DNA from 4 places in the Spiractinospora alimapuensis genome. Region 4 is predicted to be linked to each of the others. Evidence: riboswitches for the same ligand, from Rfam matches in the RefSeq annotation. Region 4 holds a riboswitch; each other region holds the start of a gene.

Region 1 (7,248 bases), 2.6 Mb from region 4:
ACTCCGCCGCGAAGGCCGGCATCCTGGGACTGACCCGCTCCCTCGCCGCGGAGCTCGCCCCCCTCGGAATCACGGCCAACGCCGTCGCCCCGGGCTTCGTGGTCACCGGGATGACCGAAGGAACCGCCCGCCGCCTCGGCCGCGACTTCGCCGAACACCAACGCATCGCCGTCGAATCCATCCCCGTCGGCCGAGTCGGCCAACCCGAAGACATCGCACACGTGGTGGCCTTCTTCGCCTCCCCCGACGCCGGATACGTCACCGGACAGGTCATCTACGCCTCAGGCGGAGCCGAGGGGTGAGGGCCTCCACAGCCCAACGCCTCCTCACAGCCGTTGATCTTGTCGTGAGCGATAACCTCAGCACCCTCCCTCTGCGACAACGACACGATCGATGACGGAGGAATCCGGGAGGGGAGACCGCGCTGGGGGTACCACCTGCCCGCCTCAGTGCGGAACGCTCGGTGGGTGGAACCAGAGGTGCAGTCTCCCGGTTGTGGGATGGGTGGTGACGTCCGCCTCCACTCCGTAGACCTCGGCGAGAAGCGCAGGGGTGAGTACCTCCTCGGGGGTGCCTGCGGCGACGACGCGGCCCTCATGCAGCACCACCAGGTGGTCGCAGAACGCTGCCGCGAGATTGAGGTCGTGCAGGGCCGCCAGGACGGTGAGGCCGGAGTGTTCGACCATCGCCAGGAGTTGCAGGGCGTGACCCACGTCGAGGTGGTTGGTGGGTTCGTCGAGGACCAGCAGGGAGGGTTCCTGGGTCAGGGCCCGGGCGAGGTGGACGCGTTGTTGTTCGCCACCGGAGAGGGTGTGCCAGCGGCGGTGGGCGAGGTCCGCGAGGTCGACCTGTTCGAGCTGGTGCGTCGCGATGGCGACGTCGGTGGGGGAGTCCCCGCGCAGTGCGGTCCGATAGGGCGTCCGGCCGAGAAGCACCACGTCGAGCACACTGAGGTCGACGTCGGTGTCGGATCGCTGCTCGAGGAACGCCAGCCGACGGGCGAGGGCTCGGCGCGGCAGCTCGTGGACGTTGTCGGGGCCGATGTGTACGACGCCCTCGTCCAGGTCGCCCAGGCGGGCGAGTCCACGCAGGAGCGTCGACTTTCCCGACCCGTTCGGGCCGAGCAGGCCGGTGAAGCTACCGACGGGGACCTCGACACCGACACCGTCGAGGATGTGCCGGCCGTCCACGGACCAGGAGACGTCGACGGCCGTGAGTGGTTCGCCGTGGGCGAGGTGTGTCATCAGCGATCGACCTTACGTTTCAGAATCCACAGGAAGACCGGCACGCCCAACATCGCCGTCATGATGCCCACGGGCATCTCTCGCGGCGCGAACGCCACACGCGCGACGACGTCGACCCAGATGAGGAACGTCGCACCGACCAAGGCCGACAGCGGCAGAACGCGCCGGTGGTCGGGGCCGACCAACGCGCGCACGCCGTGTGGGATGAGCAGGCCCACGAAGCCGATGGCTCCCGATCCGGCGACCAGGACACCGGTCACGAGCGCGCACACCACCAGCAGCACCCACCGGACGCGGTGGACACCGATCCCGAGGCTGGTGGCGGTGTCCTCGCCGAACGCGAAGGCGTTGAGCGGCCGGGCGACGACACCGCAGACGAGCAGCCCGACCAGCACGGCCGCAGCCATGGTGTACACGCTGGGCAGCCGCGCCGCCGCCAGCGAACCCGACAGCCAGAACTGCGCCTCCTGGGTGGCGTGCGGGTCGGCGACCCACACGATCAGGAAGGAGGTCAGGGCGGAGGAGAAGGCACCGACCGCGACCCCGGCGAGGATCATGCGCGTCGGGGTGAGCCGGCCCGCGCGTTGACCGAGGGCGAGAACGAGCACGAACGCAATCAAGGCGCCGACGAACGCGCCGCCGGCCACGCCGAGTCCGCCGACACTGAGGCCGGCGACGATCACCGCGACCGCCCCGAGAGACGCACCCGAAGAGATGCCGAGGAGGTAGGGGTCGGCCATCGGGTTGCGGGTGAGGGTCTGCATGACGGCACCGACGACCGCGAGCCCGGCACCGACCAACGCCGCCGCGAGCACGCGCGGCAGCCGCATCTCCCACACGAGGTTGGCGCGCAGGTCGGTGATGCCGTCGACGCCGTAGAGCCCCAGGGCGTCGCTTCGCACCCAGGAGAGGCCGAGCCGGTCGGTCAGGACGGTCCACACCTCACGGACGGACAGGTCGCTCTGCCCAATGGCGACCGAGACGACGACCGACCCCCCCCAGCAAGACGAGGGCGACGGGAAGCACGATGCCCAGCGATCGGCCTCTCCCCGCCAGCGCGTCATGGCCATGAGTGGGTTTGGTACCGCGCTGGGCGGATCGCGCGGTCGACAGGCTCACTGGCCGGTCTCGTCAGTGAGGCGCGCGCTGATCGTCTCGATGGCGGTAGCGTTCCGCAGCCCCGGGGTGGTCTGGGAGAACGGAAGGACGATGACCGCGTCCTCCTGAAACGCGCGCAACTCCCGCAGCGTCGGGTCGTCCTCGACGAACTCGAGCATGTCGTCGGCGTCGCCCCCACCGAAGTCGGCCACGACGACCAGGTCGGGGTCCCGCTCGACGACCTGCTCCCAGTTCGTACCGGCCCAGTGCCCGGGAAGGTCGTCGAAGGCGTTGTTGACGCCCAGTTCACGGAGGATCATGCCGGGAGCTCCGCAGCATCCGCCGGCGGTCGGGCCGTCGTCGGTGCCCATGTCCCACCAGAAGACGTCCAGGTCCCCAACATCGTCCGGGAGGTTGGCGCGTACCTCGGCGAGGATGTCCTCCTGTTCGGCCACGACCTCCTCCGCGCGGTCCTCGGCACCGAGCAGGGCGCCCACCTCGCGCAGCTCGGTCCAGATCTCGTCGAACTCCAGCGGCCGCTCGTCGTCACGGTCGGGGCAGCGGCCGGGAGCGAGGTAGGACTGCACACCGAGGTCACGCAGTTCCTCCCGCGTGGCGACGCCACCGTCCTCCCGGAACGCGCTCGGGTACACCGCGTAGACGAAATCCGGCTCGGTGTCGAGGATCGTCTCGGGGCTTGGATAGTCCTCTCCGCCGGGATGGATGATGTTGAGCTCCTCGGCCGTCTCCCGGAGCTCCTCGTCCATCCGGTCAAGATCGCCGACCGCGCCAACGACGCGGTCCTCGGCACCCAGCTCGATCAGGTTCTCGATCGCGCCGGTGTTCATGGCGAAGACCCGCTCGGGCGGATCGTCGAACCCCACCTCGAGGCCGCAGTTGTCGACCGTGGTGCCAACTCCGGAAGCACCGTCGTCGTTCTCGGCGGCCTGATCGGAACCGTCGCCGCATCCCGAGAGCAGGACCGCCAGGGCCACCACCGTCGCGGGCACCCGCCAGGGACGCCGAGAACGGGGGCCTCGCACAACGGGAGGTTGGACAGAAATACGCGCACACACGGCCAGGGACCGCCTTTCCACGCCTCGTGGATGGACCGGACATGCCGTGGCCGGTCTCCTGGCTGACGGGTCAAGCGGTCACGCGGCGTCTTCCCGGACCACACCGTGGTCCAGTGACCCCCTCGCGGGGAGCACGTGCCCTTCCCGATCACAGTGGCGAGGGCCGCACCGGTTCTTCACCGGTTTCCCGAACACCACGGCGCGGACGAGCCTACCGAGGGGGCGTGCCCACCCCGTCGGCCGGGGTGCGCCCGGTCGACGCGGCGCCGTGGATAGCATCGCCGGATGACGGACGTGCGTGCGTTCCGGCGTGCCTGCCACACGGCGGCCCGCCGCACAGGGGGCAGGGTGGACGAGTTCCGTCTGTCCCTCGGTGTGACGCCCAACTTCCACCAGGGTGTCATTGCCTACCGGGAGTCCACGGTCGCCGTCGTCTGTCGGCGCGACTCGCCCACGCTGGCGGTCGCGGAGCCGCGACCGATTGATCTCGCCGGCGGCGTCAGGGAGTCGGGCCCGCTGGCGTTCCTCGAAACTCCCACGCTGGCCACCGTCCTGGCGGAAATGCCCGGTTTCCGGGTGTTGCTGCCGTCCGAACTCAAAGGCCCCTTCGACGCCACGGCCTGGCCCGATATCGACCCACAGGACGTCACGTACTGGCGGCCCCGCGATCTCGGCGAGGCCCTGTTCAACTACTGGGACTGACGCTCGCCGCTCGGCGGCGCACCCCGCCCTGGCTGGGGCGGCCACGTCGAGTGACCGCCCCAGCCGATCACCCGTCCCCTCAGAGCTGTGTCAGCCGTTCCATCGGGAACGGCGGCTGGGCGAGTGGGCGGGTGGCGGTGCGCATCAACATGAGTGGGTTGTCGTCGCCGGCGCTCCGGTTGGCCACGAGCGCGTCGCAACCGGCGCAGCGGTGGATGATGACCCACTCCCCGTCGCCACGTACCGCGATGGCGATGGGTTCCATGCCCGCGCCGCAGTCGGCCGCGCGGTCGCCCGAGGTGTGGGCGTCCACGTGCTTGCTGTACAGGCAGTTCGGGCAGTGGTTGCGGTGCCGAGTGCCTGACGCCCGGGTGGGGACGTCGAGTCGGCAGTGCACGCAACGGAAGCTCTCCGGCTCCCGGTGTCGGCGCGTGCGGATGGTGTCGCGTCGCTTGGACACTGTGAGGTGACTCCTCATGACTGGATCGGCGGGTACACACGAACGCGCCGCGTCACGAGGGGGAACACCGGTTCCGGGTCAGGCGGTCGGTGTCCTCCACACGTTGACGACAGCGCTCCGCACCCGGATGACCCCCGTGCACCTCGATCTACACATGCGACAACACACTCTTTCCACTCAGCGAATCGGAATCACGACGAACACGCCGAGCTTGGCTCCGCGCCACCCCCATCTCACCCTCCACGGACGATTCGGGCAATCGATTTTCTTCCTGGTCGCGTATGGGGAGCGAGAAGCCCGTCACACTGACACCTCACCATCTTCATCAATTAAGTTGAGTGCCCTATACTCAACTCCATGAGAAACGCAGCCACATCAGGAGTTCTCAGGGAACACGTCGACACGGCCACACCACCCCCCGAGGTCACACGGGTCGACTACGGCCGGGAGGGCCACGATCTCGTCGTCACGGTTTCGATGACCCCACGTCCGCACCGGGGCGAGGTCGCGGTGGTCCGCGACGGCGACGCCCTACTCGTGGTGTCCACGGCCGACGGTGCGCTGGTGACCACGGTTCCCGTGGACCACGCCGTGCGCTGGGACCGCCTTCGCGTCGACGCGACCACCGAGGGGCTGCGCATGCGCGCCCCCTTCGCCGGACCACGTCCACTGCGGGTCACACCCCGCACCCGACCACGGGGACTCTGGCACCGGACGCGTGCCCGCGTGCGCCGGATCCTCGCGCGTCGCTAGACCACGGCCGCTAGTCGGCGTCCCGGCGGGAACGGTAGGCGCGCATCTTGTGGCGCGCCCCGCAGATGTCCATACTGCACCAGGTGCTGTTGTTCGCGGGGGAGCGGTCGTAGTAGACCCACCGGCACTCTCGTGCCCGACACACCTTGAGTCGCCCACGCCGCCCGGACATCTCGGCCGAGGCCAGCGCCGCGAGAACGTCGGCCGCCACCGCCAACACCGGATCCGGCGTCGCCACAGGCACCGTCATGCCGTCCGCGTCCCACCGCGGAACACCGAGCAACTCCTCCGCGAGTACGTTCAGTCGGGCGCGCGCCGCGGGGTCACCGTCGAGGTGCCCACGAACGGTCTCCCGCACGTCGACCAGCCGCGCCACTCCTCCTGCGTCGATCTGGGTCGCGGCCTCCGAACGGCCATGTTCGCTCAGCCACGCGCGCGCCGACTCTTGGTCGGCGAAGGCATCCCAACCGTGCAGGAACGCCGCCGAGTCACAGAAGGACTCGATCAGGAGCAGTTCCGCCGGAGCTGGTGGTCGCTGGTAGGACATGAAGCACAGTTTACCGCCATCGGGTTTATGACGGTAACTTCCTGTGTTACCATCTAAGTGCAATAGTCAGTAACGGAGGTGTGGTTGTGGAATCGCCCTGGACCCTCGGTCAGACGTTCGACTCGTCCAACGGACAGATCGCCTGGGACCGGCTCGGCTCGGGCCCGCCTGTCGTCCTGCTGCACGGCACGCCCTTCTCCTCCTACGTGTGGCGTGAGGTCGCCGAGGCGCTCGGTCAGGACCACACCGTCTACGTGTGGGACATGCCGGGTTTCGGCCAGTCACAGAAGTTCGACGGGCAGGATGTCTCCCTCCCGGGACAGCAACGGGTGTTCACCGAGCTCCTCGACCACTGGGGACTGGAGTCGCCGGCGGTCGTGGCGCACGACATCGGCGGCGCCATCGCCCTGCGCACCACCCTGCTCGGCGGCGTCCCGTTCGACCGGCTGGCCCTGGTCGACGCGGTGGCGGTGCAGCCCTGGGGAAGTCCGTTCTACCGGCTGGTGAACGAGGGTTCCGACGTACTGGCGGCACTGCCACCCCAGATGCACGAGGCCGTCGTGCGCAGCTACATCTCCGGCGCGACCCACCGAGAGCTCCGCACAGAGGTTCGGGAGACCCTCGTGGAGCCATGGTTGGGCGAGCGGGGCCAGCCCGCGTTCTACCGGCAGATCACCCAGGCCGACCTCCGCGACACCGACGCGGCCGAAGCCCGCCTCGACACTCTGGCCATGCCGGTCACCGTGATCTGGGGCGCCGAGGACGCCTGGATCCCACCCGAACGCGCCGAGCGGCTGGCCCGGACGATCCCCAACGCCGAACTCCACATCCTCCGCGACAGTGGCCACCTGGTCCAGGAGGACGCACCGGCTCGCGTCAGCGCTCTCCTACGCTCCTTCCTCGGGACCTGAACAGAAGACCCCCACGGCGGACACTTTCGGCGCCCTGGGCCGGTCGCGTCCGGGACGAAAGTCGGGAGGCGGGGGACTGTGGACCGATCCAGGTGAGCGCCGCCCCCGCGTAGCGTCCCCGTCATGTCCAGCACACCGACGCCCCTCCGGGGCCGCCTGCCACTCGTCCTGGGTCTTCTGGCGCTGGCCCCGATCAGCGCCGAGTACCTGAGCGGCTACGACGACACCACGGGTGACCCGCTGGCACTGCTGTACGGACTCCTCTTCCTGGGACCTCTGTACGGCGGACCAGCGGTTCTCATCAGGGAGTTCGCGCGGCGGCGCGGACTAGGATGGCCTTCGATCCTCGTTCTGGGCCTGGCGTTCGGGCTGGTCCAGGCCGGGATGATCGACCAGTCGCTGTTCAGCACGTCCTATCGGGACATCGAGTACTGGTCGGACCTGGTCGGTCCCACGT
Region 2 (7,248 bases), 2.2 Mb from region 4:
GGTCGAGGTGTGGATACGGGACGGGCGCCCCATCGGGTTCGCCTGGCAGGGGAGGACCTATTCGGTGCGCTGGATCGTGGACCACTGGGTCGTGCTGTGCGACACCTGGTGCACCGAGGCTGAGACGGTGCTGCCGCACCGCGAACACTGGCGCCTGCACGCGGGCTCCCACAGCACGGAAGGGGTGTACGAGCTCAGCCACCACGCGGAGAACGACCGCTGGTCACTGGTGCGTGTGTGGGACTGAGGCGCCGTCGACGCTCAGGTGACCAACTCCCGAATCATGGGGTCCAACGTGGCGGCGATCAGTTCGGGGTCGGTGAGGATGGCCAGGTGGTGCGCGGCCTCGCGTACCACTGGCCACCCGGCGTCCGTCGCCGCGTCGGCCTCCGCCGCGTAGGCGTCGCTCAACCGCAGGTAGTAGGCGCGCCCCGGGACCGCGACATGGCGCGGCGAGGCGGGTTCCTCGAAGTAGGAGAAGGGGACCGCCGGCAGCTCGGCGCAGAACTCCGTGCGCGTGCGCGGGTCGGGCAGTAGTTCCCGGATCGCGTGGGGAGGGAACCACTCGTTCCACGGTGGCAACCGGTCTCCGGTCGCGAGCTCCCTAAGGTGGTCGACCAGCTCCGCAGGTGCGGTGTCCAGCCAGCTCAGCCCAGGACGGGGAAGCTGCGCGTCTACGTAGATGGCGCCCCGGACCGGAGCCGTGACCAGAGCGGCCGCCTGCGGAAGTATCGGGCCGGCCCCACTGTGGGCGACGAGTACGACCGGTTCCTCACCGTGTCCCGCCGCGGCGACGGCCGCGGCGAGACGGGAGCCGAAGGGTGGGGCGTCGTCGAACACGTGTGACAACGTGGGCACGACACCGCCCCACCCCCGGGCCCGCAGCAGCGCCGCGACCCGACGCCAGGACGACGGCCCGACGAGTGGGCTGTGCACGAGCACGACACGCGCGAGGCTTCTCACGGAACAACCCCCCTCGCGTCCATGGTGCGGCAGGCGCCGCCCGATGGCCACAGCCTCTGGTGGGGCCGCGTTGGGCGCGGTCCCCGTCAGGGAAGCGTGGGGCGGACCCTGTGCGTGCCGGTGGCGCCCTCGATGGCGGCGCCGACACGCAGCACGTCCGCCTCTCCCAGGTGGGGGCCGACGATCTGCAGACCCACCGGCAGACCGGACGGGCTGAAGCCACCGGGGACCGACAACGCCGGGCAACCGGTGAGGGAGATGAGGTAGCAGGATCGCATCCAGTCGAGGTAGGTCTCCTGCACCACACCGTCGATGTCGGCGGGGTACTCCTCGTCGGCGTTGAACGGCGTCACCTGGCTGACCGGCAGCAACAGCGCGTCGTAGCGCTCGAAGAACTCCCGCATCCGGTGGAAGACCTCGGTGTGCAGCCGCTCGGCGCGGGCCACGTCCTCACCGGTCAGGTCCCGGCCCATCTCGATGTTCCAGATCACGCTGGACTTCACCTGCTCGGGGTGCCGGTCCAGGATGGGGCCGTACTCGCTGGCGAAGATCCACGCCCGCAGGGTGCGGAACGCCTCGTCCGCCCCGGTGAGGTCGGGATGGGCCTCCTCGACCTCACCGCCCAGCGCGCGTACCACGTCCAGTTGCGGCCGCAGAGTGTCAAGGACGGCCCGCTCCGAGGAGAACAGACCGCCCAGGTCCTCACTCCACGCGAAGCGCATCCCCGACAGGTCGGTTGGCCCGAGTGCGGCGAACGGGGCGGGGTCCTCGGTGACCGCGATCGGACTGCGGGAGTCGGGCCCGGCGATCACCGACAGCAACAGCGCTGTGTCGTCGACGGTGCGGCCCATCGGGCCCTGCACAGAGAGGGTGGCCCAGCCCAGGCCGTTCGGCCACACGGGGACCCGGCCGGGCGTGCTGCGCAGGCCGACAACGTTGTTGAACGCCGCCGGGTTGCGCAGGGACCCTCCCATGTCCGAGCCGTCGGCGAGCGCGAACATTCCGGTGGCCAAGCCGGCCGCGGCGCCGCCGCTGCTCCCGCCGGCCGACTTGGAGGTGTCATACGGGTTGACCGTGGTTCCGAACACCGGGTTGAAGGTGTGGGATCCGGCCGCGAACTCCGGGGTGTTCGTCTTCCCCAGCGAGATCGCGCCCGCCTCCCGCATCCGCTCCACCACGAGTGAGTCCTGGTCCGGTACGTGCTCGGAGTAGATGGGGGAGCCGTAGGTGGTGCGCACGCCCGCCGTGTCGTGGGTGTCCTTGTGCGCCACCGGAACACCGTGCAGGGGGCCTACCGGCTCACCCGCGGCGAGCCGGTCATCCGCCTCCGCCGCGCGCTCCAAGGCGCGTTCCCCGTCGTTCGTGACGACGGCGTTGACAGCGGGGTTGACCGCCTCGATGCGCTCGAGGTGGGCCTGAACCACCTCACGGGCGGACACCTCACGGGACCGCAGCATCGCGACGAGTTCCCGTGCTGTCCGGTCGGTGATATCCAAGAGAACCTCGCTGCGGGTCAGGGATCGTACGAGTGCACTCCTACCCAATCCCAGTGCCGCCGCGGACACTATGGCAGGCCTCGCTGGAATCCCTCCATCGCCTTGGTGCACTCTGGTGACTTCCCTCGCCCCGCGGCCCGCCTCCGTCCGGTGGGTGGGTCGACCCTCGCTCTGGCGGGTCGACGCGCACCCCCACCTGTTGGGGGTGGCGAAAACCTGATGGGGTGGGAGAAACCTGGTGGGGGATAGGGGAGTGGGTGGGTGAGGGGACCGGGGGGACGACCCACCCCGCGGCCGCCGAGGCGTGTGTGCGATGCTGGAGCCCGGCGCTGGCGGCAGGAACCCGGTGGGAGTCCGGGGCGGTCCCGCCACTGTGTTCGGGGAGTGACTCGCTTGGGTGTGCCACTGTCGCGCGGGTGCGCGGTGGGAAGGCCGCGAGGAAACGACGATCCGAGAGCCAGGACACTGCTCGGCGCCGTGCACTATTCCGATGGGCGTGGACTCCCGAGGAAGGAACCATCTCACCGTGCGCGCTTCCGCCCGATATCCGTTCAGCGCTGTCGTCGGCATGGACGACCTCAAACTCGCACTCCTCATCAACGCCGTGTCCCCCGGGGTTGGCGGTGTTCTCGTCCGGGGAGAGAAGGGCACCGCGAAGTCGACGATCGTCCGGGCCGTGGCCGCACTGCTGCCGGACCTCGCCGTCATCGCCGACTGCCGCTTCTCCTGTGACCCGAGCCAGCCCGACCCCCAGTGCCCCGACGGGCCACACGCCGAGGCCGACGCCGCGGCCCTGAGCCGTCCCGCCCGCCTGGTGGAGCTCCCCGTGGGAGCCAGTGAGGACCGGCTCGCCGGCGCACTCGATCTTGAACGCGCGCTCACCGACGGGGTCACCGCCTTCGAACCTGGGCTCCTCGCCCAGGCGCACCGTGGCGTGCTGTACGTGGACGAGGTCAACCTCCTGCACGACCACCTCGTGGACCTGCTCCTCGACGCCGCCGCGATGGGGACCTCCCACGTGGAGCGCGAGGGGGTGTCGGTGCGGCACGCGGCACGATTCCTCCTGGTCGGAACGATGAACCCGGAGGAAGGAGAGCTCAGACCGCAACTCCTGGACCGGTTCGGGCTCACGGTCGAGGTGTCGGCCACCCGAGAACCCGACGAGCGCGCCGAGGTCGTCCGACGCCGCATCGCCTACGACGCCGACCCGGAGGGCTTCGCCGCCCACTACGCCGCCACCGACGCCGAACTCGCCAAACGCATCCGCGACGCGCAGGAGCGTCTCGCCGACATCGCGCTCACCGACGACGCCCTGCGCCAGGTGACCTCGGTGTGCGCCGCGTTCGACGTGGACGGGCTCCGCGCCGACCTCGTCACCGCGCGGGCCGCCATGGCGCTCGCCGCCTGGCGGGACCACGACGAGGTGACGACCGAGGACATCCGCGACGCGGCCCGGCTCGCCCTTCCACACCGGCGCCGACGGGACCCCTTCGACGCGCCGGGCCTGGACGAGGACCGGCTCTCCAACGCGTTGGACCAAGCGGGTGATGTCGACCCAAAAGAACCGGAGGAGTCTGAGGACTCCGCCAGCGACCCGCCCACCGGGCCGGGAACAGAGCCCGACCCACGTGAGGAACCTAAGGAGTCGTCACCGCGCCCCGGCCCTCCGGAGCCCACGGACGACACGGAGACCGGGTCCGACGACGAACAGCCACGCGGATCCGGAGACGCCGCACAGGACCTGAGCGCTCCCGGCGAGACCTACCGCCCACGGTTGTTGCGGGTGGCGGGGCTCGGGGAGGGAGCACCGGGACGTCGATCCCGCGCCCGGACCGCGCAGGGACGTGTGGTGGGCGCCCGTCGGCCCGAGGGGAGACTGGGGCGCCCCCACCTGACCGCGACTCTGCGGGCCGCCGCACCACACCAGCGCGCCCGGGGCCGTTCGGCCGGGCAGCGAATCGTCCTCGCCCGAGACGATCTGCGCGCCGCGATCCGGGAGGGAAAGGAAGGGAACCTGGTCCTGTTCTGCGTGGACGCCAGCGGATCCATGGCCGCCCGCGCCCGAATGCGTGCGGTGAAGGGCGCGGTCCTCAGCCTGCTGCTCGACGCCTACCAGCGGCGGGACAAGGTCGGCCTGGTGACGTTCCGAGCCACCGGCGCCGAGGTCGCGCTGCCGCCGACATCCTCGGTGGAGGTGGGCGCACGGCGCTTGCGGGAGCTGCGGACGGGGGGCCGGACGCCGCTCGCCGCCGGACTCGCCGAATCGCTCCGCGTCCTGGACACCGAACGACGCCGTGACCCCAACCGACGGCCCCTCCTCATCGTCGTGACCGACGGCCGGGCGACCGCCGGGCCGCGACACGGGTCATCCCGCGTCGCCGCGACCCTGGCGGCTCGCGGCGTGGACAGCGTGGTCGTCGACTGCGAGAGCGGACCCGTGCGACTGGGCCTCGCCGGGGCCCTCGGCACCGAACTCGGAGCGACGACCGTGCGGCTGGACCAGATGGGAGCCGACTCCCTCACCGGCCTGGTCCACGGCCACCGCACGGCCGCGACGGTGTGAGATGCGGGTGTTCTCGCCCCGGAACGGCCCACGAGACTGGGACGCCCCACAGTCCGGGCGCGGCGTGGGGCGTGCGCGGCACCGTGCCGCGACCGCCCACGCCGTCCACAGCCCCCGGTCCGGCATTCGCCAACCGTGGGCACCGCCGCGTTGAATCAGAGCAAGGGGTTCCCCCGTAGGGCCCCACTTTTGTCATGCCCTCAGTTCGACGACGAACCCAGGAGAAGGAGCCTCGATGCCCAAGGGACAGCCCGAGTACGTGCCGCAGGACGGCCTGACCACCAGGCAGCGCCGCAACCGTCCGTTGCTCATGGTGCACACCGGCCCAGGGAAGGGAAAGTCCACCGCGGCGTTCGGCACCGCGATGCGCGCCTGGTCGCAAGGGTGGCCCGTGGGGGTGTTCCAGTTCGTGAAGTCGGCCAAGTGGCGGATCGGTGAGGAGCGCGCGCTGCGGGTGCTGGGTGACTCCGGTGAGGGCGGCAGCGTCACCTGGCACAAGATGGGTGAGGGGTGGTCGTGGATCCAACGCCCGGGGTCGGAGGAGAACCACGCGGCCGACGCGGCCGAGGGCTGGGCACAGATCAAGCGCGACCTGGCGGCGGAGCGCTACCGCCTCTACGTACTGGACGAGTTCACCTACCCCATGAAGTGGGGCTGGGTGGATGTCGACGACGTCGTCCGGACGCTCGCCGAGCGGCCGGGCACACAGCACGTCATCGTCACGGGACGCGACGCGGCGTCCGAGCTGTGCGCCGCGGCCGATCTCGTGACCGAGATGGGCAAGGTCAAGCACCCGATGGACAACGGGCAGAAGGGGCAGCGCGGTATCGAGTGGTGATGGTCGAGCTGGGGGCGAGTTAGGCGCCTTCCGCGCGGGTGACCTCGGCGAGGAAGGCGACCCATTCCCGGAGGGGGAGACTCAGTGTCGTGCCGGTGGGATGCACGGAGTCGCGGACCAGGGCGGCGCGACCCGTGAACGCGGCCTCGAGGCAGTTCTCTGGATTGCTCAGGGTGCTCTTGTGCCAGTGGAGTTCGTCGGTGGACAGGACAAGAGGCGCGCTCCCGGCACACGCGTGAGCGCGCGGTCGTGACGTGGGCATCAATGCCAACCAGGGGAGGGTGGGGACATTTCTCCTTCTCCCTACCCTGGTCGTGAGTCGCCTATTCGCGCGGCCCACGCGAGACAGGTTTTGGGTGCCCCAATTGGTCCTCCTGTGGCGGCTTAGTTCCCATTGCCGCGCATCTGGCTGATCGCTCCCCGCAGGAGCCGGATCGTTTCCTCGGGGGACAGTGCCTTCTCGTACAACAGCGCGAAGCGTTCCTTGTACTCCTCGGTCACGTCACCGAACTCGGGTGTCGGGCCCGATGCCGTCTTCTCCCGGTAGAGCAGATCCGGGAGGGGGCCTTCGAAACCCAGCAGGAAGAACGGTTCAAACATTCCCTCATGCGACCCACGAGTGAAGGGAATTACCCGAAGGTCCACCTGGCCGCTTTCGGTCAGGTTGATCAGGTGTTGGAGCTGTTCCGGCATGATCTCCGAGTCCCGGGTGACGCCGATGTGACGCCAGATGGCCGCCTCGTCCACGAGAAAGGTGAGGAGGGGCCTGGGGTCGCGTTCGAGAACCCGGGTCTGGCGTTCCATCCGTAGTTCGACGTGGGCGGAGCGTTCGGCGGTGCCGCGGATGGCGTCGCCGCTGATCACCTCGGCGTAGTCCCGCGTCTGCAACAGACCGGGGATGACCTGGTTCTCCATGTTGCCGATGGTCTTCGCCCCCGTCTCGAAGCCCATGACGCGGATGAACGCGTCGCTCACGTTGCCGCGGTAGCGGTCCCACCATCCGGTGCGGTTGGACTCGCGGGAGAGAAGGAGGAGACGTTCCGTCTCGTCCTCGTCGACCCCGTACTCGCGGAGCAGAGCCAGCAGGTCACTGCGGCGAACGGACTGCTTTCCGCCCTCGATCCGCATGAGTTTCGCCTGCGACCACTCCAGGCGTTGCGCGACCTGTGCCTGGGTGAACGCGTTGTCCTTGCGCAGGCGCGTCAGCTCGCCGACGAGAAGAGCGCGCTGGACCACCGGGCCCTGGTCTGACATTTCAACCCTCGATTCTCATCGACGTTTCCCAGCGCTCTCGGCTCGTTGTCTGAGAAAACGCTGAGCGTCACATTGGGAGTGTTCGGCTATAGTGCAGACAGAATGTTAGGTGACATCTTGGATGGAGACATCAT
Region 3 (7,248 bases), 730 kb from region 4:
GATCGGCAGCACCCCCTGGCTCCACAGGGACCCGTCGAAGGACTCGTAGCGGCCCCGCTCACGCGCGAGGTCGCTGGAGGCCGCGATGGCGTGGAAGCTGATCTCCTCCATGCTGCGGTCGGCGAACTCCACGGCGTCCACGGAGGCCTGGGGGATTCCCTGCCGCACGAGCGCGTCGGCGAAGCCCATCAGCCCGAGTCCCACCGGCCGATGCCGGAGGTTGGACCGGAGTGCCTCGGGGATCGTGTAGAAGTTGATGTCGATCACGTTGTCCAACATCCGCACCGCCGTGCGCACCGTGCGCCGCAGCCGGTCGGTGTCCAGCCCTTCGGGGGTGACGTGCCGCGCGAGGTTGACGGAGCCAAGGTTGCACACCGCGACCTCGTCGCCGCTCGTGTTGAGGGTGATCTCCGTGCACAGGTTGGAGGAGTGCACCACGCCCGCGTGCTGCTGCGGTGACCGCAGGTTGCACGGGTCCTTGAAGGTGATCCACGGGTGCCCGGTCTCGAACAGCATGGTGAGGATGCGACGCCACAGCTCCACGGCGCGGACCCGGCGGGACACCGTCAGCTCGCCCCGTTCGGCCGCCCGCTCGTAGTGCCGGTACCGCTCGGTGAACTCCGGCCCGTACAGGTCGTGCAGGTCGGGAACCTCGTCGGGGGAGAAAAGCCACCAGTCGGCGTCGGCCTCGACCCGGCGCATGAACTCGTCCGGCACCCAGGCGGCGGTGTTCATGTCGTGGGTCCGACGCCGGTCGTCGCCGGTGTTCTTGCGCAGGTCGAGGAACTCCTCGATGTCGATGTGCCACGTCTCCAGGTACGCGCAGGCGGCGCCCTTGCGTTTCCCACCCTGGTTGACCGCGACGGCCGTGTCGTTGGCGATCTTCAGGAACGGGACGAGCCCCTGGGAGGTGCCGTTGGTGCCCTTGATGTGGGCGCCCATACCCCGCACCGGGGTCCAGTCGTTGCCGAGCCCCCCGCTGTACTTCGCGAGCAGCGCGTTGTTGCGGTACGCCCGGAAGATCGAGTCCAGGTCGTCGTCGACCGTGGTCAGGAAGCACGACGACAACTGGGGCCGAGTGGTCCCCGCGTTGAACAGCGTGGGGGTGGAGCACATGAAGTCGAACGAGGAGAGCAGTTCGTAGAACTCGACCGCACGCTCCTCACGCCGGTCCTCGTTCAGCGCCAGCCCCATCGCGACCCGCATGAAGAACGCCTGTGGCAGCTCGAGGCGGGTGCCGCGCGTGTGCAGGAAGTAGCGGTCGTAGAGGGTCTGCAGCCCCAGGTAGTCGAAGTCCAGATCTCGCTCGGGGTGCAGCGCCTCGCCCAGCAGGTCGAGGTCGAACCCGGCGAGCTCGGGGGCGAGCATCTCCAGCTCGACGCCGCGGTGGACGTAGTCGGCGAAGTAGGACGGGTACAGGTCGCGGATCTGTTCCTGGTCGGTCTCTCGGGGCTCGCCGGCCAGGTGGGACAGGGCCTCGCGGCGCAGTTGGTCGAGGAGAAGGCGGGCGCTGACCCGCGAGTAGTCCGGGTCGCGTTCCACGAGCGCGCGAGCGGCGAGGGTCAGCGCCTCGTCGAGCTCGGTGGTACTCATGCCGTCGTAGAGGTTGCGTCGGGCCTCGGTCAGGACGACGGCCGGATCGATGTTGTCCAGTCCCGAACACGCCTGCTCGGTGATGGTGCGTACCCGCGCCCAGTCCAGCGGGTGGGTGGTGCCGTCGGTGTGGGTCACGGTCAGGTCAGGTTCCTGGGCCGCGCCGGGGGCGGTCGTAGTGCCGGCGGCGGCGCGGCGGGCCTCGGAGCGCTGTTCCCGGTAGAGCACGTAGTCCCGCGCGACCTGATGGTTGCCGCCCCGCATCAGGGCGAGTTCGACCTGGTCCTGGATCTGCTCGATGTGCAGGATCGTGCCCGGTCCGGAGTACCGCGACAGTGCGGCCTGGACCTCCTGGGTCAGTGCGGACACCAGGTCGTGCAGTCGCGACGACGCGGCCGCGCCGTCTCCCTCCACGGCGAGGAACGCCTTGGTGAGCGCGACCGAGATCTTGTCGGCGTCGAAACCCGACACCGATCCGTCCCGGCGCAGGACGCGAACCGGCGTCTCCTCGGGCCGGACCTGACTCGGTGTCTGGGTGGATGACTCAACCACGGGACTCTCCCCCTCGTTCGAGAACCTCATCTGGAACGTCCGGGGGGACGTTGGAGGCACGCGAGGGGTCCGCGACACCGTACTCGGGCGGCACCGTCGACCACGTCCGCGTCGGCCCTCCCACGAGGCCCCGGACACCGTGCAAGCGATGCACGCACCGATGGCAGGTCTTCGGACTCGTGGGCACACGACCGAACTCGGGTCGTTCCTACTGGCCGTCGCTTCCCAGGCGTTCACGCGCCCAGTGCTCATGACGGCGGTTGTTCCCACTCACCGCTGCGGGGCAGTCCCGGACTCACACCGGGTTCCCTCTTGCCCCGCCGCCCCCAGGGACGGCGGACCATTGGCAGGGCTGATACTACATGTTGTGTTGGATTCTCCGAACAACCCAAAATGGGCGTGCCTCGGTCAACCCTGGGCAAGCGCCCGCCCGGAAACCGCGCCAACCAACGTCGGTGACGAGGCGTAGAGGTCGATCACCCGGGAGCTGATCCTGCTCTCCGCCTCCTGTTCACGGCATCGGCCGGCCGACGGCCAGGTCGCGAACGCCGAGGGTGAGCACGACGCGTTCCTCGGTGGAGGTACCCGTCGGCGCCGGATTTGTGAGCGCCATGGATCGCACGGCCGGTGTCCTCGGTGGTGGGCGCAGTAGGGAGCTTCGTTCCCGACGAGTCCGTGGATCGCGGGGGCGACGTCGCCCTTCCGCCCACACGGTCCATGGGGACGAGGTCGGGTTCGGAGTCGGCGGTGCCGGCGAGGCCTCGACGGCCGTTGCCCGCGACCTGGTGCGCCCGGTCACGCCTACGCTGTTGGTCACGCTGGGCGGATCCGGATCCCCGATCGGTGCCGGGTCGAACGGACGCGGGCAGCCGTGGCGAATAGCGGGACGAGAGGCAGGAACGTCGCCTGGTCGCGGCCGGCGGGTTCGCCTCCGCGCCCCCACCGCTGCACGGTTGGGCGTCGACGAGCGTCGTGCCAGCCACTCGTCGCGCTCGGGTGTGGCGGACGTCGAACCGTGCGAGGACACCGACGGGTTGCGGACCCCCGTCCCCCGTTCTTTGGGCGAGGGGGCGAACCTCGTGCGTCGGTGGGGCCGGCGGGATTCGAACCCGCACTGTACAGGACCTAAACCTGCCGCCTCTGCCGTTGGGCTACGGCCCCGACACGGGCCCAATCCTAGACCAACTACACGCCCAGCTCGCGCTTGATTCGGTCGACGTGGCCGGTGGCGCGGACGTTGTAGAACGCCTTGGCGATCGTCAGGTCGGCGTTGATGACGAAGGTGGACCGGATCACGCCCCGCACCACCTTGCCGTAGTTCTTCTTCTCCCCGTAGGCGCCGTAGGCGGTGAGCGCCTCGCGGTCCGGGTCGCTGAGGAGGGTGAAGTTCAGCTTCTCGGCGTCGCGGAACGCGCGCAGCTTCTCCACGGTGTCGGGAGAGACGCCCAGGACGCGCAGGTCGGAGTCGGCGAAGGCGCTCAGGTTATCCCGGAAGTCGCAGGCCTCCTTGGTGCAGCCCGGCGTCATGGCGGCGGGGTAGAAGTACAGCACCACCGATCCCGCACCCCGGACGACCTCGCTCAGTGTGACGGGGTTACCGTCGGCGTCGTTGAGGGTGAAGTCGGGGGCGTGGTCGCCCGGCTCGAGTCGCTTGGTGGTTTCGGTCACGATTCCTCCCTTGGTGCTCCCGTGCGGGACTGGGATCATCATCCCAGTGAGGGACGTGTGCGCCGAACAGGGCCGGCCAGCGGGGCTCGGCCTGCGTGGAAGGGGTCGAAGGGGCATGATCGATCCCCTAGGCTGTGAAGCGTCGTGCGAGAGGTGTGGCGCACCTCGACCGATCTCGGAGAGTCCAAGGTAATGGCAGGCTTCACCCTGCGGGACGTACAGGATCGTGCCACCAAGGAGCGCGACTCCTGGTGGACCGTCGGACTTGTCGACCCGTTGGCGCGGCGGTTGGTGCTGGTCGTGGCGAACCGCACGTCGATCACGCCGAACCAGCTCACAGTGCTCTCCCTCCTGTTGGGGCTGGGAGCCGCCGCGTGCTACGCGTGGGGGACGTGGCCGTTCCTCCTCGCCGGTGCCGGGCTGTACGCGTTGTGCTTCCTGGTGGACAGCATGGACGGCAAGCTCGCCCGGCTGACCGACACCGAGTCGTTGTTCGGTTCCTGGATGGACTACGCCTTCGACCGGTTCCGGGTCCTCGTCTGCGCGGTCGCCCTCATGGGCGGGCAGTACGTGATCACCGGGAACGTGGTCTTCGCGTGGCTGGCCATGGCCGTCGTCTTCTGCGACATGCTGCGCTACCTCGACGAGATGCAGGTCTACCGCGTCCGCCGCGAGATGCGCTCCTACATCGCCGGGGCGTTGGAACGCGCCCGCGCCACCCTGTCCATGCTGGAGCCCGACGACGACCTCGCCACCGCCCAGGGCGACGCCCGGCGGGTGCAGGAGCCGCTGAGCGACTCCGGGGAGCGCGCGGTCCTGCGGCACGGCATCGCCGTCCTGGAACGCATGCTGCGTACGCACACCGAGCACGAGACGCGCCTCGCCCGCGACGTCGGCAAGAATCCCGACGTGCGCCTGCCCAAGGTCGACCTCAACCGGGAGTTCCGGACCCGTTTCCCCTGGTACCAGCGGATCTGGGAGTTCCTGCACGCCCGGCGGGTGCGCACCCACCTGGTCAGCGGCGTGGAGTTCCAGGTCGCGGTGTTCATCATCGCCCCGCTCGTCGGATCGGTGAGTACTGCGGCGATCCTGTGGATAACCGTGGCTACGGGTGTTTTGCTCCTCGCCTTCGAGGCCGTCATCATCTATAAGTTGTGGTTGTCGACGAAGGATTTCTTCCGCGTCGTCGACGGCATCGAGGGGTGCGTTGACGTTCGGCCGGTCGCCCGACGTGGAGCCCGACCAGGCCGGTCCGGCCTCCGGGGAACCGCGTGGCGCGGACGACACCGGCGATGCCGGTGACGCCGAGGGCACTGACGACGGCGACGGCGCTGACAATTCGGACTCCGCGGTGAGAGGGTAGTTGGCTATGGCACGAACGAGCGGTGCGGGACGGCCCACCCCGGTGGAGTTGCGGCGAGAGATCGAGGCGGCGCAGCGGCGCCTGACCGCGACGGTGGACGAGTTGGCGGAGCGGGCGAGTCCGCGCGGTATCGCCAAGCGGGGGCTGCGTGACCTTCGCGGCGCCGGCGAGGCGCTGTTGGAGGAGGCGCGCGCGGTGGCGACGGGCGCCCAGACGGTGCGCCGAAACAGCGAGGTCGTGGAGCCGCCGCAGGGTAGCGTTCTCCTCAAGGGTGACGACGAGGTCGTGAGCACCTATGAGCCCCGCGCCCTACCGCCCGGGGCCATCGTCGTCGGTGTTGGGGTTGGTGTCGTGGCGGCCGCTGGAGTCGTGATCTGGCTGCGTCGCCGCAGGAGGAGGATCTGATGGACCGTCGGGACTACGTCCTCACGCTCTCGTGCCCGGACCGGCGTGGGATCGTGGCGGCGGTCGCGGGACTGCTCGCCGAGCACGGCTGCAACATCACCGAGAGCCAGCAGTTCGGCGACGCCCACACCGGACGGTTCTTCCTCCGCGTCCAGTTCGCCATGGAGGACGGGCACTCGGACACCACTCTGCGCTGGGCGTTCGCCGCCCTGGCCACCGACTTCGGTATGGAGTGGCAGATCCGCTGGATGGGGGAGCGGCCGCGCCTGCTCGTTCTGGTCTCCACGCTCGGACACTGTCTCAACGACCTGCTGTTCCGACAGAGCAGCGGCCTACTCGACGTGGACATCGCCGCGGTCGCCGGTAACCACACCACCCTGGAGCCGCTCGCCCGCTCCTACGACGTCGACTTCCACCACGTCCCGGTCACCCCCCGACACCAAGCGGCAGGCCGAGGAACGCATTCTCGGCCTCGTGGACTCCTACAACGTCGACCTGGTGGTGCTCGCCCGCTACATGCAGATCCTCTCCGAGGACCTGTGCGCGAAGCTGCAGGGGCGGGTCATCAACATCCACCATTCCTTCCTCCCCAGCTTCAAGGGCGCCCGGCCCTACCACCAGGCACACGCCCGCGGCGTCAAGCTCATCGGGGCGACCGCGCACTACGTCACGCCCGACCTGGATGAGGGCCCGATCATCGAGCAGGAGATCCAGCGGGTCGACCATGCCCACAGCCCGGAGGAACTCGCCGGGGTCGGGCGGGACCTGGAGTCCGCCGCCCTCGCCCGCGCCGTGCGGTGGCACGCCGAGCGGCGCGTGCTGTTGAACGGCTCCAAGACCGTCGTCTTCAGCTAGGCGGCGGCGCGTCGCGTCCCCGACCAGCGGGTGGCCTGGGCTCGGGCCAGGGGAGGCCCCCCGCCCGCCGGACGTCGCCACGGGGTGGCCTAGAGTCGGGCACTGACAACGAGCGCGTCGAATCCGACGCGCGCACATAAACCGCGGGAGCTCGCGCCTTGGCGGGCTGAGAGGGTGGCTGGTCCAGGGGACCGGTGTCGCCGACCGCAGAACCTGTTCGGGTAATTCCGACGTAGGGAGGCGTGCCAATCATGACCGCACTTGACGATCGTGGCGTTGAACCCCAGGTGACGACCGGTCCCATTCCGGGATCGCGGAAGGTCCACCACACCACCCAGGACCCCACCTCCGGGACCACGCTGCACGTGCCAAGTCGCCGCGTCGATCTTTCCAACGGCACCCACATCGACCTGTACGACACCTCCGGCCCTTACACCGATCCGTCGCGACGGATCGACCTCCGGGCCGGACTCGACCCCATCCGCACACCCTGGATCCAGGACCGTGCGCCGGTCGACGGCGCGGTCACCCAACTGGCCTACGCCAAGGCCGGTCGGATCACCCCGGAGATGGCCTACATCGCCACCCGCGAGGGCGTGTCGCCCGAGCTGGTGCGCGAGGAGGTGGCGGTCGGGCGCGCCGTCATTCCGGCCAACCGGTGCCATCCCGAGTCCGAACCCATGATCATCGGGAAGAACTTCCTGGTGAAGGTGAACGCCAACATCGGTAACTCGGCGGTGTCCTCCTCCATCGAGGAGGAGGTCGACAAGCTGGTGTGGGCCACCCGGTGGGGCGCCGACACCGTCATGGAC
Region 4 (7,248 bases):
CTCCGCCTCGCGGTGTACCTGGTCGTTCGCTGGATCGACTCCACCGACCTCAAACGCATCTACGAGGCGCGGTTCGCCAACTTCGACACCTGGTTCGCGCTGTCCGGGATCCCCCTGGGCGACCTGTCCCGGCCGGGCCGAGAACCGGTGTGGGATCCGGCGGGAATCCGCCGGTGGGTCAAGGAGATCGGCGACGTCGCCTTCCCGAAGCGCATCGAGGAGGAGACCGAGGCGGAGTGGGCGCGACGGGCCCGCGTCCAGGGCATGGCCGCCGAGGCGAAGGCGTTCCTCCTGCGGATGCTGCAGACCGGTCCCCCCGACACGGGGCTGCTGCGGTTCCTGCAGTACGAACTCTCCCGGATCGGGGAGTTCGCCGAAGCCGCTGGAGTGCAGCGGCTACTGGTCGCGCGGGACAACAACCGCCCCTACGGTACCGGGAGTGCGCTGTGCCGGCTCAGCGAGCTGGAACTGCGCTGCGGCAATCTGGAGGACGCGTGGCGTAGCCTCCGGCGGTGCGTCGCGTCTCTGGAGAACGACGAGGCACGCAAGCTGGGCCACCGGCCGTGGCGACAGCTCGGCATCGCGCGGCACGTCGTCGCTCAGCACATGGAGATCGTGCTGGCCAGCGCTGAGCACTATCCGGGGCTGGCCCACGAGGTGGTGACCTCCGGGGCCGCGCTGCTCGACGAGTTGGCCGACGCCCCGCCGGCACTGTTGGCCCTCGCCTGTGACGCCGCCCTCAGCCTCAGTCTGCGTTCCATGGCGGACCGCTACGATCAGCGCGCCCGGGGCGTTTCGGCCACGGAACCCGCCGTCGTCACGCCGACCAGCGACGATGCCCGGGGGTGACACGCTGTCGCGCGTCACTGGTGCGCGGTAGCGTCAAGGTATGTGCCGAAACATCCACCGTCTCCACAACTACGAGCCGCCGGCCACCACGGACGAGGTGCACGCCGCCGCGCTGCAGTACGTGCGTAAGGTGAGTGGCTCCAGCGCGCCGTCGGCCGCGAACCGTGAGGCGTTCGACCGGGCGGTGGCGGCGGTCGCCGAGGCGACGTCCGAACTGTTGGACTCGCTGGTCACCACCGCTCCGCCTCGGTCCCGCGAAGCCGACGCCGAGCGGGCGCGGGAGCGGGCCCAGCGCCGGTACTCAGCTGCGGGCTGAGTCCTCGCGCCACGCGGTGGCGTGCGAGGGAAGGCCGCGGGGCTGGAACACCCACCGCTCGGTGTCGAAGGTGAGGTCCGCCCCGTCGAAGACCTCGGAGAGGTCGCCCCGACGCGCGAGCTCCTCCGGCGAGCCTCCGCGCAGTCCCCCTGCCGCCAGCAGCCACACGTGGTCCGCCACCCGCAGCGCGAGTTCCAGGTCGTGCGTGCACATCACGACGACGAGTCCGTTGTCGCGGGCCAGTCGCAGCAGCAGTCCGTGGAGCGCCACCTTGCCGGCGACGTCGAGGAACGCCGTCGGCTCGTCCAGCAGGAGCACATCAGGGGCCTGTGCCAACGCCCGGGCCGTGAGGACCCGCTGGCGTTCCCCGTCCGACAGTTCCCCGACGCGCCGCCCGGCGAGCGGCTCCGCCCCCACCGCGTCCAGCGCCCAGTCGACCGCCCGCTGGTCCTCCGGGCTGAGCCGACCGGTCACGCTGGTGTAGGGGTGGCGGCCCAGGGCGACGACCTCCCGTGCCCGGAGCAGCCCCGGGATGTCCCTCTGCGTCAGGACCGTGGCGAGCAGGCGGGCACGGTCGGCCCCGCGCAGACGCGTGACGTCCGTTCCGTTGACCAGGCAGCGTCCGGCGAACGGGGCGGCGAGGCCCGCCAGGGCACGCAGCAGGGTGCTCTTCCCGGTTCCGTTCGGTCCTAGCAGCACGGTGAGGTCGCCGGGGCGCGCCAGGGCGTTGACGTCCGACAGGACGGTGCGCCGTCGCCGCCCCGAACCGTAGCCAACGCTGAGCTGGTCGACGGCCAGTCCGTCGGTCGGGATCTCCGTCATGAGGCCCTCCCGGGGGAGACGCCGGTCCTGGGTGCGGAGAGCGATCGGCCGAGTGGCCCGCACGTGGTCCGCTGCTCCGGGTCGTCCCCTGCGCGGGTTCGGTTGGTGAGGCTGGTCGGGCTTGCTCCGACGGTGCGGGCGGTGTCCGCGGAGTTGGGGTCGGCCGGCGACGGTCTGGTGTTTCCGCGATCGGTGACGGCATGGGAAGCTCGCCCGGGGTGGGGGCGAGCCCCTGTGGAGAAGGCCGGGACGGTCACACGCCCACCCCCTGTTGCGCGGCCCGAGATCGGATGAGTACGCCGATGACGATGGGGGCTCCGATCAGGCTGGTGACCACGTTGAGGGGAAGGACACCGCCCACACCGGGGAGCACGGCGACCGTGCCGCACAGGACGGCCACGCACGCGCCCATCAGGGCGGTGCCGGGAAGAAGAACCCGGTGGTTGGTCGTGCCCAGGGCGATGCGGGTCAGGTGGGGGATGGCCAGGCCGAGGAACGCCACCGGTCCGCAGAAGGCGGTCACGGTGCCGGCGAGCACGGACGCGCACAGGATCACCAGCCAGCGCACCAGACGGACCGGGACACCCATGGTCTGGGCGTAGGTCTCGCCGAGCAGCAGGGCGTTCAGCGGCTTCATCAGCGTCAACGCGGCCAGGATCCCGACCGCGACGATGGGCGCGAACCACGCCAGGTCCGGCCACGTCGTCGCGGAGAAGTTTCCCAGTCCCCACAGGACGAAGCGCTGCATCCGTTCCGGATCACTGAGCGACATCAGCAGGCTCACGAACGACGTGACCCCGGAGCCCACCATCACGCCGATGATCAGCAGCGTGACGACGGATTTGGTCCAGCGGGCGAGGACGAGCACGAGCGCCAACACCGCGCCCGCGCCCAGCGCGGAAGCCACCACGAGGCCGGCGCGGCCGTACGCTCCGCCGATCGACACGAACGCGCCGCCGGCGGACCCCGCGCCGAGGACGACGGCGGCCACGCCCAGGCTGGCTCCCGCGCTGACCCCCAGGATGTAGGGCTCGGCCAGGGGGTTGCGCAGCAGCGTCTGCATCTGCGCGCCGGCGACCCCGAGGGCGGCCCCCGCCAGTAGGGCGGTGACGGCGCGGGGTACCCGTACCTCCCACACGATGGTGACCACCTGGTGGTCGACGCCGCCCAGCCCGAACAGCGCGGAGGAGACCTGCCCGACCGTGAGTGGGGTGGAGCCGACGGTGAGGGCGAGCGTCACCCCGAGGAGCAGTGTGACGCACAGCAGGCCCGCCACCACGGTGACGCGCAGCGCGCCCCCGTCCCGGCCCCGTGGAGCCGGGACGGACTCGTCCCGGGGCGGTCGCCGGACGGGAGCGGCGGTGGACATCAGTCGTCCAGGGTCCGGTAGTAGACCAGCTCGTGGTCGTCCATCAGCTCCGGGTGCAGGATGGTGGCGAGGTCGGCGAGGACCTGGTCGGGTCGCAGCACGGCCTCGTCCCAGTACCGGTTTCCGCCGGGGCCGACGTTGTTGTTGTTCGTCCAGACCGCCCGCTCCTCGAACGCGGTGAACTCGGCGTAGCGTTCGTCGTCGGCGGTCATGTCGTCGTAGGTGTCCCAGTGCTCGCTGGAGATCCACACCTCGGCGTCCTGGACCTCGGACAGGACCTCCTCCAGGTCCATCTCGATGCTGCCGGTCTCCTCGGTGTCGTCCCAGGGGTGGGTGCCACCCGCGTCGGCCAGGAGCCGACCGACGTAGGAGCCTCCGCCGACGACGTTCCACACCCCGTCGAACATCTGGCCCGGCACCACGTCCACCGGGTCGGCGTCGGACACCTGGTCGGTGACGGACTCGTAGTCGGTGGCGATCTGGTCGAAGAGCTCGGTGGCTTCCTCCTCCGTGCCGGTGAGCGCGGCGGCGAGCTTGACCCACTCCGCGCGTCCCAGGGGGGAGTTCTCCAGCCACTCGGCGTTGGCGACGACGGGGATGTCGGCGTCGCGCAGGGTCTGGTACTCGCTTTCCTCGGCTCCCCCGGTCATCAGCAGGTCGGGGGCCTCGGCGATGACCAGTTCCTGGTCGAGAGCACCGCCGCCGGCGTAGTCGACGACGTCGCCGGACTCCACACCTTCGCGGATCTCCTCGTCGTTGACCACGCCACCGTCGGCGACGCCCGTGACGACGTCGGTCTGGTCCAGGTAGGTGAAGAGCGACAGGTGCGTGGTCGAGGCGCTGAAGACGCTCCGCACCGGTACCTCGATCACCGGGGCGTCGGCGAGCTCGCCGTCCAGCTCCGGCTCCGGCGCGCCACAGCGCAGCAGCACGTAGCTCTCGGCCTCGGCGCCGGGAGAGGGCTCATCGATCGTGACGACTTGGTGGTCGTTGGCGTACTCGATGGACAGGTTCTCCGCGTGGTCGATGGAGAGCTTGTCCGGGAAGTAGTCGGTGTCGGGGTCGTGGTCCTCGACGCAGTCGGCGGACGTGGTGTCCTCTGCGGCGTCGTCCCCGGTGGGCGCGCCACAGCCGGTCGCCACCACGGCGAGACCGAACAGAGTGATCAGGGGAAGGCGGGCATGCTTCATCGGGGTGTCTCCGTGGAATCTGCGCGACGGGCTCCCGAGGAACGAAAGAGTGCCGCCATCGTGGTGCGGCGTGACGCTCGCGTCGGCGGACGCGGGATGTCACCGTGCGACGCCATGCGTCAGTCCGACCTCTCTCGGGGAAATCCGCCCCGGCTCGTGAGGACGACGGCGGTGAGTGTCCTGGCTCGCGGGTCGCTGCCCTTCCCGGCCTTCCCATCCCCCGAGGGGACAGTGGCCATGTCGGGAAGGACTCCCCAACTCACAGTGGCGGGACCGCGCCGGAGTCACACCGGCTTCCTCGGCACGCCGTCGTTTTGCCGCCTTCAATGATGACATACGGGCAGGATGTGGCCTCGGCCGGTCGGCGTGACCGCTCCTCAGGCCGTGGGAGCCGTGGCCGGGGCCTGTTCTGGACCGACGGTCTGTGCGACGATGCGGACCTGTTGTTACCTACGTCTCAGGAGGCGCGGTGAGTGAGAGCTACCGGCAGGTGGGTGGCGGCGGGCACGTGGTGTTCGGGCTGCACGGCTGGTTCGGATCGGCCGAGGCCTGGGGCGCTCTGGAACCGCACCTGGACGGGGACGAGTTCACCTACGTGTTCGTGAACTGTCGGGGGTACGGATCGCGCCGGGGCGTCGCCGGGGAGTACAGCCCGGCGGAGGTCGCGGCGGACGTGCTCGAGCTGGCCGACAGCCGAGGAACCGCCCGGTTCTCGCTGCTCGGACACTCGATGGGCGGCAAGTTCATGCAGGAGGTGTACGCCACGGCGCCCGATCGCGTCCGGGCGATGGTGGGAGTGTCTCCGGTGCCCGCGGGCCCGGTCCCCTTCGACGACGACGGGTGGGCCCTGTTCTCCGGCGCGGCGGAGAAGCCGGAGAACCGGCGGGCCATCATCGACCTCACGACCGGGAACCGGCACACCGACGTGTGGCTGGACGCGATGGTGCGCCACTCCCTGGAGCACAGCGACCCCACCGCCTTCGCCGCCTACCTCCACTCCTGGGCCCGCGTCGACTTCCACGAACGCGTCGTGGGAAGCACGGTCCCCGTTAAGGCCATCGCCGGTGAACACGACCCGGCCCTCGGCGAGGCCGTCATGCGCGGCACCTTCGCGGAGTGGTACCCGAAGGCGGAGATCGAGGTCATGGGCAACGCCGGCCACTACGCGATGGACGAGACCCCCGTGGCCCTGGCCACCTCCGTCGAGACCTTCCTGCGGAGGTTCTGACCTCAGCTCCGGCGTTTCGGGCCGGCCCCAGCGGCCGGCCCGGCCGGGGCGGATATCCCCAGAATCCGGGAATTCCCGCCGGAGCGGATCGGGGCCTGTCAGAGTATGTGCTCCGTCGAAGGGAACTCCTATGCTTATGGATGTGCGTACACACTCGCGTCCCACGGTGACGGACCTCAGGTCAGTCGCCGATGATCTTGTGGTTCCCGAAGGGTCCGCAGTTGAAATCCTCAGGGGACAAATACACGTGACGCCTGCACCAGTGCCGATTCACAACAGAATCGCTGACCGTATCTGTTACCAACTTCTCGGGCTTTCGGGGGAACGAGTACCTTCAGTGAGCGGCACAGGCATTGCCCCCGACATCCACGAAGGTGACTACGTCATCCCCGACCTCATCGTCACGACTGAGGCGGCGCTCGATGAGGACCGGCCGATGGTTCCTGCGGCGGAGATCGACCTGGTGGCGGAGGTCGTCTCGGTTAGTTGCCCGAACAAGGACGTCCGCGAGTTGCCGGAGGTCTACGCCGAGTGGCGGATTCCTGTCTACCTGCTGGTCGATCCGCGCTCTGGGGACATCATCCTGCACACCGAGCCGGTGGCCGGGGTGTATCGGCAGCAACGGCCGTTCCGGTTCGGCGACGTGGTGCCGCTGCCCGCGCTTTTGGACGAGATCCAGCTCGCGACGGACGAGTTCCGTCGCTATGGCGGTCAGCGGGGTTAGCGCGTGGTCAGCCCGTCACGGTCAGCAGGATGATGCCGGCCGTGACGGTGGCGGCGGCGACGACGCGGAAGCGGCCGAAGGACTCGCGGAAGAACAGCGTGCCGATGAGGGCGCCGAAGATGATGCTCGTCTCGCGCAGGGCGGCCACCGCGCCGAGGGCGGAGACGGTCTGCGCCCAGAGCACCAGCGCGTAGGCGACGAGGGACAGGGCGCCGGCGAGCATTCCCTTCCACCACACGCCGCGCATCTGGCGGAAGAGTTTCCGGCGACGGATCAGGAGCGCGAGGCCGAGGAACCCGACGGAGTGGCCGAAGATCAGCCAGGTCGCGTAGGCCATCGATCCGTCGGCCAACCGGACGCCCGCTCCGTCGACGAGGGTGTAGGTCGCGATCACCAGCCCGGTGGCCAGGGCCGCGGCGATGGCGGGCAGTTGTGCTTTGGTGGGGAGTCCGCCCGCGAAGGTGAGGCTGAGCAGTCCGACGGAGACCACCCCGATGGCCAGAAGCTGCAGGGGCCCCATCGTCTCGCCGAGGAAGAACGCCGCCGCGAGCGCTACCGCCCAGGGGGCCACCCCGCGGGCGATCGGATACACCTGTCCGAAGTCCCCCAGCCGGAACGACAGCATCAGGAACGCCATGTAGCCCACATGCAGCACGATCGAGGCGATCAGGTAGGGCAGGGAGTCGGCGTGGGGGAGCCCGACGAAGGGGATGAGGATCCCACCGGCCACGATGCCACCAAGGCTCGCGA

What was found. Region 4 has a riboswitch for cobalamin ahead of J4H86_RS14400 (ABC transporter substrate-binding protein). Riboswitches for the same ligand answer to the same signal wherever they lie in the genome.
Region 1: another riboswitch for cobalamin. It lies ahead of J4H86_RS02325 (ABC transporter substrate-binding protein); the one in region 4 lies ahead of J4H86_RS14400 (ABC transporter substrate-binding protein).
Region 2: another riboswitch for cobalamin. It lies ahead of J4H86_RS24705 (putative cobaltochelatase); the one in region 4 lies ahead of J4H86_RS14400 (ABC transporter substrate-binding protein).
Region 3: another riboswitch for cobalamin. It lies ahead of J4H86_RS10905 (ribonucleoside-diphosphate reductase subunit alpha); the one in region 4 lies ahead of J4H86_RS14400 (ABC transporter substrate-binding protein).

The regions. Positions count from the first base shown of each region.
Region 1 covers NZ_CP072467.1:513,963-521,210, reverse strand. Annotated here, with positions in the region: gene fabG (3-oxoacyl-ACP reductase FabG) at 1-302, shown strand, start outside; gene J4H86_RS02335 (ABC transporter ATP-binding protein) at 447-1,244, opposite strand; gene J4H86_RS02330 (FecCD family ABC transporter permease) at 1,244-2,314, opposite strand; gene J4H86_RS02325 (ABC transporter substrate-binding protein) at 2,360-3,385, opposite strand; cobalamin riboswitch at 3,450-3,632, opposite strand; gene J4H86_RS02320 (hypothetical protein) at 3,704-4,120, shown strand; gene J4H86_RS02315 (RNHCP domain-containing protein) at 4,200-4,580, opposite strand; gene J4H86_RS02310 (hypothetical protein) at 4,938-5,333, shown strand; gene J4H86_RS02305 (CGNR zinc finger domain-containing protein) at 5,344-5,880, opposite strand; gene J4H86_RS02300 (alpha/beta fold hydrolase) at 5,967-6,791, shown strand; gene J4H86_RS02295 (hypothetical protein) at 6,915-7,248, shown strand, end outside.
Region 2 covers NZ_CP072467.1:5,299,032-5,306,279, forward strand. Annotated here, with positions in the region: gene J4H86_RS24690 (DUF6504 family protein) at 1-247, shown strand, start outside; gene J4H86_RS24695 (alpha/beta fold hydrolase) at 262-963, opposite strand; gene J4H86_RS24700 (amidase) at 1,050-2,459, opposite strand; cobalamin riboswitch at 2,773-2,947, shown strand; gene J4H86_RS24705 (putative cobaltochelatase) at 3,028-5,022, shown strand; gene cobO (cob(I)yrinic acid a,c-diamide adenosyltransferase) at 5,258-5,860, shown strand; gene J4H86_RS24715 (DUF397 domain-containing protein) at 5,880-6,122, opposite strand; gene J4H86_RS24720 (helix-turn-helix domain-containing protein) at 6,245-7,114, opposite strand.
Region 3 covers NZ_CP072467.1:2,390,564-2,397,811, reverse strand. Annotated here, with positions in the region: gene J4H86_RS10905 (ribonucleoside-diphosphate reductase subunit alpha) at 1-2,145, opposite strand, end outside; cobalamin riboswitch at 2,291-2,505, opposite strand; tRNA gene J4H86_RS10900 (tRNA-Leu) at 3,234-3,306, opposite strand; gene bcp (thioredoxin-dependent thiol peroxidase) at 3,331-3,852, opposite strand; gene J4H86_RS10890 (CDP-alcohol phosphatidyltransferase family protein) at 4,006-5,115, shown strand; gene J4H86_RS10885 (DUF3618 domain-containing protein) at 5,183-5,581, shown strand; partial or broken gene purU (formyltetrahydrofolate deformylase) at 5,581-6,436, shown strand; gene thiC (phosphomethylpyrimidine synthase ThiC) at 6,688-7,248, shown strand, end outside.
Region 4 covers NZ_CP072467.1:3,121,951-3,129,198, reverse strand. Annotated here, with positions in the region: gene J4H86_RS14420 (hypothetical protein) at 1-849, shown strand, start outside; gene J4H86_RS14415 (DUF2277 domain-containing protein) at 890-1,165, shown strand; gene J4H86_RS14410 (ABC transporter ATP-binding protein) at 1,151-1,987, opposite strand; gene J4H86_RS14405 (FecCD family ABC transporter permease) at 2,241-3,356, opposite strand; gene J4H86_RS14400 (ABC transporter substrate-binding protein) at 3,356-4,546, opposite strand; cobalamin riboswitch at 4,700-4,883, opposite strand; gene J4H86_RS14395 (alpha/beta fold hydrolase) at 5,016-5,774, shown strand; gene J4H86_RS14390 (Uma2 family endonuclease) at 5,905-6,498, shown strand; gene J4H86_RS14385 (DMT family transporter) at 6,506-7,248, opposite strand, start outside.